2 regions of the Arthrobacter sp. TJ-270 genome follow, and region 2 is predicted to be linked to the other one. Evidence: predicted binding sites of a transcription regulator. Region 2 holds the regulator's gene; the other holds the start of a gene.

Region 1 (3,406 bases), on a different contig from region 2:
CTCGTGCACGGTACCGGCTGCATGTTCTCACGTGCTTCCGTCCCGAGGACCTGGATCCCGAGCGGTTGGGGCACGGCGCGCTGGACTTCTACGAACTGCTGCGCCGGGAGCTCTCCGGGGACGCCGAGCAAACCCGGGTTGCCCCGGTGGTGGAGTCCGAAAACGAGGACCCGCTGGTTGCGGACCTGGTGGAACGACTGCGCCATCGCGGTGCCACCGTCCACAGCAATTACGACGGCGCGCTGGACATCGTTGCTGCCTTCAGTTCCAGCCACGCTTCCGGCGCGGACGGCAGTGCACCCTTCCTCTCGCCTGTAGCCATCGAGTCCGACGGATCCGATCGATACCGCGGCCTGACCGTGAGGGAGCGGAGCAGGCTGCGCCCGCAGCTCCTTGAACGGATGGGCTGGCGTTACATGCCGCTGTGGACCATTGAAGTCTTCACTGATCCTGAAGGCTGCGCCGACCGCATATCGGGATATCTTGGTCTTCAACATACTGACCGGCCGAATCCGCGCCGGACTGCACAGGAGCCACCTGCAGGAAACGGGGAGACGATGGGATCGGAAGCAGAGAACAGCCGGGCGAATGAAGAAGACCCGACGGATGACCGCCCCGCTGATCAAGCGGATGAAGGGACATCCGGCGAGGCTGCCGAGCCGGCTGAAGCGGAGGCCTCGGCGGTTGCCCAGCCGAGTTCAGAGGCCACCACCAGTACGGCCCCGCACGGGGACGTCATCCCACAGCATGCGGCGGAGGATGATCCGCGGTCCTGGAATGACCAGGACGGCGACAACGATGAGTGGCTGAAGGAACAGAAGCCTCCACACTGGAGCTAGCAGTTCACTCCTGGCTGCTCGCCGACGTGAGTACAAGGTGAACCTGGCCGGCGCTCGATGCGCCGGCCAGTGCCGCCGCCTCGTCCGGGTTGGCCGCCACGACCACCAGGCCGCCCTCCGCTCCTGACGCGGGCGTGAACGGCCCGGCACCTGGTTGCTCGGACGTCCACAGCACCGGTAGTCCACGGGCCAACACGGTGTTCTTCGCGGAAACCTCAAATCCGTTTCCGGTGCTGAGCACCACATCCACGCGCTGCCCTGCCGAGAGCAGTTGCACCGTGGATGCATCAGCCGGGCGGAGCGGAACCGCGACTGTGCCCTCTGGGCTTCCGGCTAACAGGCCGGCCCCTACAAAAAAGTTCTGGGCCAGGACATCGCCCGCATAGACAGGAGTTGCCAGCTGCTGGCCGGCAACCAGTTCGGGGGACGTGAACGAGTGCTCGGGCACAGCTGCCTCGGGAAGATCGACGATGGCGAGCTGATCCGCGGTGAGGACCGTGCCCACGGGCAGATCTGAAGATGCAGCGACAACCCGCACGGTGGCGGGCTCATGGGGGAGGAGCGCTTCCACGGTCACCCCGGCTGCAGCGCACAGGAGGCCAGCGGCCAGAAGGCGCCTCTTCCGGAAGATGAAGGCTTGGAACCGGCTCTGCAGGTGACTCGGGGTGCGTGATGGCTCACTCATGGATCCAACGATATGAACCCTGCTACGGCGGCACCGTGGGAGTTGGTCCTATGTGGAAAAACCGCCCCGGGAGAACCGGTTGTGCAGGACTACCGGTCCACCCGCGGCGGAAGGTTTCTCCGGAGTGGGTGCGGCGGTTAGGCCGAAGCGGCAGCCGCTGGCGCCGTCGTCGTTCCCCCGGAGGAAGAAGTTGACGACGAAGCCGCTTTGCCGTCGGAACCGGATGAGGTGGAGGAGGGCTTCGCAGAAGAGCTGCTGCCGGTCTCGACGGACGACGACGCAGAGCGGGAGTCTGTGCGGTAGAAGCCGGATCCCTTGAAGACGACACCCACGCTGTTGAACTTCTTGCGCAGTAGGCCCTCGCATTCGGGGCAGACCGTCAGCGAGTCATCAGAGAATGACTGCTGGACATCGAAGGCGTGGCCGCAGTCCCTGCAAGCGTAAGCATATGTAGGCATGGACAATCCTCCTGTGGGAACGCTGTTCGTGGGCGGTCTCGTTGTCTGGGTTTCCCCGGATTTTGGCACTCGACCAGTCCGAGTGCCAATTCTACACTGCTTCTGCCGCTTATGAGGAATGTTCGCCGGGCGCACGGTGCAGGCGGGACGGCGTGAAGGCGCCGTGCAGCGGCATGTCGAGGGGCGTGGTTTCGACATCCCCAGCGGGGAGGATCTCCTCGTCATACAGATAGCCGAGCCTGTCCACGTCGGGCTGTTCGAGAACCAGCTGCGCGAGGAACCGGTCGTAGTACCCGCCACCCTGGCCTATCCTGTTTCCCAGCGCATCCATGGCCAACCCGGGCACCAGCACCAGGCGGAACGGCACCAGTGCCGTGAATTGCTTTCGTTCGCCAACCGGCTCCCAGAGGGGAGCACGAGGGCTTTTCGCCAGCTCGACGCCCGGCTCCCAGCGCACCCAGCTCAGCTGGTACAGCGGTTCACACACCGGTACGACGACGTCGTACCCCGCACTGATCAGGGCCGGCAGCAATTCCTCGGTGCCGGGCTCCGGCGGATCCGAGAGGTACGCCGCAATGGGCCCGGACCTCCTCCCGGGGGCGCTCCGCAACCACGCGAGCACCTGGTCGCTCAGCGCAGCGGCGGCTGACCTGCGGTCACGCTCCGAAAGGGCGCGACGCCGGTTCCGCAATGTGCGGCGCAAGTCTTCCTTGACCGACGAAGGGCTCGGTGAGGGCATCGACGATTGCACGCGGGAATCCATGGTGGCACTGTACAGGGCGTGAGGGCGTGAGAGCGTAGCACTTTCATCGAACAGCAGCCGATTCTGTAGTGTTGTGGCATGACTGAGCGACCAAGAGTTAACAAGGCCGTCATTCCCGCAGCTGGCCTGGGGACGAGGTTCCTGCCGGCCACCAAGGCGATGCCCAAGGAAATGCTTCCGGTTGTGGACCGGCCGGCGATTCAGTATGTGGTCGAAGAGGCCGTCGGCGCCGGCATAAATGACATTCTGATGATCACCGGACGCAACAAGAGGTCCCTCGAGGACCACTTCGACCGGGTGCCGTTCATCGAGCAAACGCTCGAAGCGAAGGGTGATTTCGAGAAGCTGGAGTCTGTGCGCCGCGCCTCCGAGCTCGGTGACATCCACTACCTCCGCCAGGGGGACCCCAAGGGGCTCGGGCACGCAGTGCTGCGCGCTAAGCTCCACGTCGGCTCTGAGCCGTTCGCTGTCCTGCTCGGCGATGACCTGATCGACGAGCGCGACGTTCTGCTTGAGACCATGATCGATGTCCAGGCGAAGACCGGCGGGTCAGTGATCGCCCTGATCGAGGTTGATCCGGATCAGATCAGTGCCTACGGCTGCGCTGACATCTCCGCGCTCGACGATGAGGAATACGTCCGCGTCAACAAGCTCGTCGAAA
Region 2 (3,406 bases):
TTCCGAGGCGCTCGCGCAAGCGGGCGAATACCCCTGATCCGCTGCTGGCCAGCTGACCTTCGGCGAACTGTTCGCCGCGCATTTCCGCCAGACGTCGAAGGAGCTCCTCCTGAGCGCCGTCGAGGTTCCGGGGGGTCTCGACGCTCAGGTGTACCAGGAGATCTCCCCTGCCATATCCGCGCAGATGCGTAACTCCAAGACCTTTGAGCGCGATCACTTCGCCGGACTGGGTACCGGACTTGATCGTGAGTTCCTGATCACCGTCGAAGCTGGTCATGGTCACGGTGGTGCCGAGAGCTGCCGCTGTCATGGGCACGCTCAAGGTGGCGTGAAGGTCGTCGCCCTCCCGCAGGAAGGTCGGGTCGCTGTTGACCCGGATTTCGACGTAAAGGTCCCCCTGGGGGCCGCCCGCCGTGCCTGCCTCCCCCTGACCCGAAAGCTGGATTCGCGTACCCGTTGAAACACCGGCGGGCACCTTGATCGTCAGGCTGCGGCGTGATCGTATACGCCCGTCCCCGTTGCACTCGTTGCAGGGGTGCGGGATGACGGTTCCGTACCCCTGGCAGGTGCCGCAGGTCGCCGTCGTCATAACCTGGCCCAGGATGGACCGGACCGCGCGCTGGACCTGCCCGGACCCACCGCAAATATCGCAGGTTCTCGGCGACGTCCCGGGCTGTGTGCAGGATCCGTCACAGGTGGGGCATACTGCCGCAGAGTCCACTTCGATCTTCTTGTTGGAGCCGAAGACCGCATCCTTCAGATCGATACGGACGGCGATGAGGGCATCCTGGCCGCGCTGGGTACGTGACGGCGGACCGCTGGGACCGCCTCCTCCGAAGAAGGTCTCGAAAATGTCGTGGAAGGCGAAGCCCGGGCCGGCATAGCCGCCGCCGAACCCGTTGTCGGTGCCGTTTTCGTTTCCGGTGGTGTCATAGACGCGCCGCTTCTGCGGATCCGAAAGCACCTCGTATGCGCGGGTGACCAGCTTGAACTCCTCAGCCGCTTCAGGGCCGACGTTGACGTCCGGGTGGAGTTTGCGGGCGAGCTTGCGGTACGCCTTCTTGATTTCTTCGCCGCTGGCATCGCGTGCAACGCCAAGGACATCGTAGTGATTACTCACTCCTGCACATCACTTCCTGTTATCTCACCGCGTGAGCGGCTGCTGTTCATGGGATCCGTCATCCGGTCACGATTCATCGAGGATGCGGGAAAGGTAACGGGCTACCGCTCTGACGGCAGCCATGGTGGTGGGGTAATCCATTCTGGTGGGTCCGAGTACCCCCACCTTCGCCAGCGCGTCCGGTCCGTAGCCGGTGGCAATCACGGACGCCTCGGCGAGACCGCCGTAAGGGTTTTCCCGACCTATGCGGACAGAGACACCGAGTGCGTCCTGCTCCATCTCCGAAAGGAGGCGAAGCATGACTACCTGTTCTTCAAGTGCTTCCAGGACGGGGCCGATGGTGAGGGGAAAGTCCAGCGTCGAACGGGCAAGGTTGGCCGTGCCGGCCAACACAATGCGATCCTCGCGGTTGGCAGCCGACAACTGTTCCAGACCGTGTGCAAGTGCCTGGCCCAGCGGCTGCAGCGCTGGGGAAAGCTCCGCAGCGCAGGCGCCAAGTTCCTGCGGTACCGACGGCAGCCGCACGCCCGACACTTTCTCAAGGAAGCGCTGACGCAGCTCCGCAAGTGCAGTCTCGGTCGCATCGGCGGGGACGGGCACTACCCGCTGCTGTACCGCTCCGTTGGTGGAAATGAGCACCACAAGCACGCGGGTCGGTGCGAGCAGGACGAACTCGATGTGGCGGACGGACGCCGCGCCCAGGTGCGGGTACTGCACCACGGCCACCTGATTGGTGAGCTGCGCGAGCAGTCGAACGGTGCGGTCCAGGACGTCATCGAGATCTTCCGCGTTTTCCAGCAGCGCCCGGATAGCCCGCTTCTCCGGTGCCGACAGCGGCTTCACCTCGGCGATCCGGTCAACGAACAGGCGGTAACCCTTATCTGTGGGGATACGGCCGGAACTGGTGTGCGGGGCGGTAATAAGGCCTTCTTCTTCCAGAAGCGCCATATCGTTGCGGATAGTCGCCGAGGAGACACCCAGCTTGTGGCGTTCAACCAGAGCCTTGGACCCCACCGGCTCACGGGAATGAACGTAATCCTCAACGATGGCTCGCAGGACTTCAAGCCGCCTGGGCTCACTCATGTTCACCTCCGATGTACTTCGCTGCCCGCTTCTTGAGTTAGCACTCAACACGCCTAAGTGCCAAGTCTAATACGTCTGAGGCGATTGTTAGCATTGGCTCTGCCTGTCCGAACGGCAGGGATTGCGGAAGCGAGAGAAGTCACATGTCGTATCACCAGTGGGGCGCACAGGACCTCTCCCAGCCCCGGCGCGCCGTAATTGAGAAGATCGAGGCCCGCCCCGGTGTCGTTCTTGAGGATGTCCAAAGCGGGTTCGTGGGCGAGATCCTTCGCACCGAGAAGTCCGGAGGGATGCACGTGATGATCCTGGAGGACCGCCGCGGCAAGCGGCGCACGTTCCCGCTCGGGTTCGGTTTCCACTATGAAGGTTCGCCCGTTGAGCTGATTCCTGCCGTGAAGCAGGCCGCGGTATCACAACGGACTGCTTCAGGTTCCGTTCGGGTTGCGGGCCAGCGCGCACGCACTGCACGGGCGAGCAGGATCTGGGTTGAAGGCCGCCACGACGCTGAACTCGTGGAAAAAGTATGGGGAGACGATCTACGGGTCGAGGGCATCGTCGTCGAGCCGTTGCACGGGGTCGATGACCTTGCAGGCGTGGTGCGTGATTTCGCACCGTCCAGCGGCCGCCGTCTGGGCATCCTTGTAGACCACCTTCTGCCGGGTACCAAGGAAGCCAGGATAGCGGCCGAAGCCATGAAGGTACCGGGTGCTGCGCACAACGTGCTGATCGTGGGGCACCCCTACGTCGACGTCTGGCAGGCCGTGAAACCGCGTGCACTCGGACTCGAGGCGTGGCCGGTCATTCCCCGCGGCGAGGACTGGAAAACCGGGATCCTGACCCGCCTGGGCTGGCCGCACTCCACCCAGGCAGATGTTGCGGCCGGCTGGAAACGCATCCTGGGCGGAGTCAATACCTATGCTGATCTCGAACCGTCACTGCTGGCCCGCGTCGAGGAAGTCATCGATTTCCTGACCATACCGGGATCAGGCGCATAGGCGCGCCGGGCTCCGGCAGGTGCGGGCGACCCTGTCCGACCTGTCCACCAAGTACCCTTAGGAAGTAAGTTCTGCGCGAATGCGCGGTGAAGTCCTCCAGTTTGAAGGAAGTTTCGTTGTCTAACAGCGCAGACCGGCACGGTGACGCGTCGTCACGCCCTGCACCCCCGGACAATGTCCCCGCATTCCAGGGTGCCAGTCCCAGCGC

What was found. Region 2 encodes HrcA, which represses chaperone genes, less so after heat shock. Its sites were predicted from a motif close to TTNGCACTCGNNNNNNNCGAGTGCNAA; they were not measured.
Region 1: the regulator HrcA is predicted to act here: its motif matches at 2,045-2,071, upstream of AC4D2M_RS02080 (FmdB family zinc ribbon protein).

What each region holds. Positions count from the first base shown of each region.
Region 1 is NZ_JBZCNB010000001.1:442,125-445,530, reverse strand. It holds gene AC4D2M_RS02090 (DUF4011 domain-containing protein) at 1-839, shown strand, start outside; gene cpaB (Flp pilus assembly protein CpaB) at 844-1,524, opposite strand; gene AC4D2M_RS02080 (FmdB family zinc ribbon protein) at 1,662-1,982, opposite strand; gene AC4D2M_RS02075 (5-formyltetrahydrofolate cyclo-ligase) at 2,092-2,745, opposite strand; gene galU (UTP--glucose-1-phosphate uridylyltransferase GalU) at 2,824-3,406, shown strand, end outside.
Region 2 is NZ_JBZCNB010000004.1:204,406-207,811, forward strand. It holds gene dnaJ (molecular chaperone DnaJ) at 1-1,120, opposite strand, end outside; gene hrcA (heat-inducible transcriptional repressor HrcA) at 1,187-2,203, opposite strand; gene AC4D2M_RS10025 (DUF3097 domain-containing protein) at 2,347-3,198, shown strand; gene AC4D2M_RS10030 (DUF4870 domain-containing protein) at 3,315-3,406, shown strand, end outside.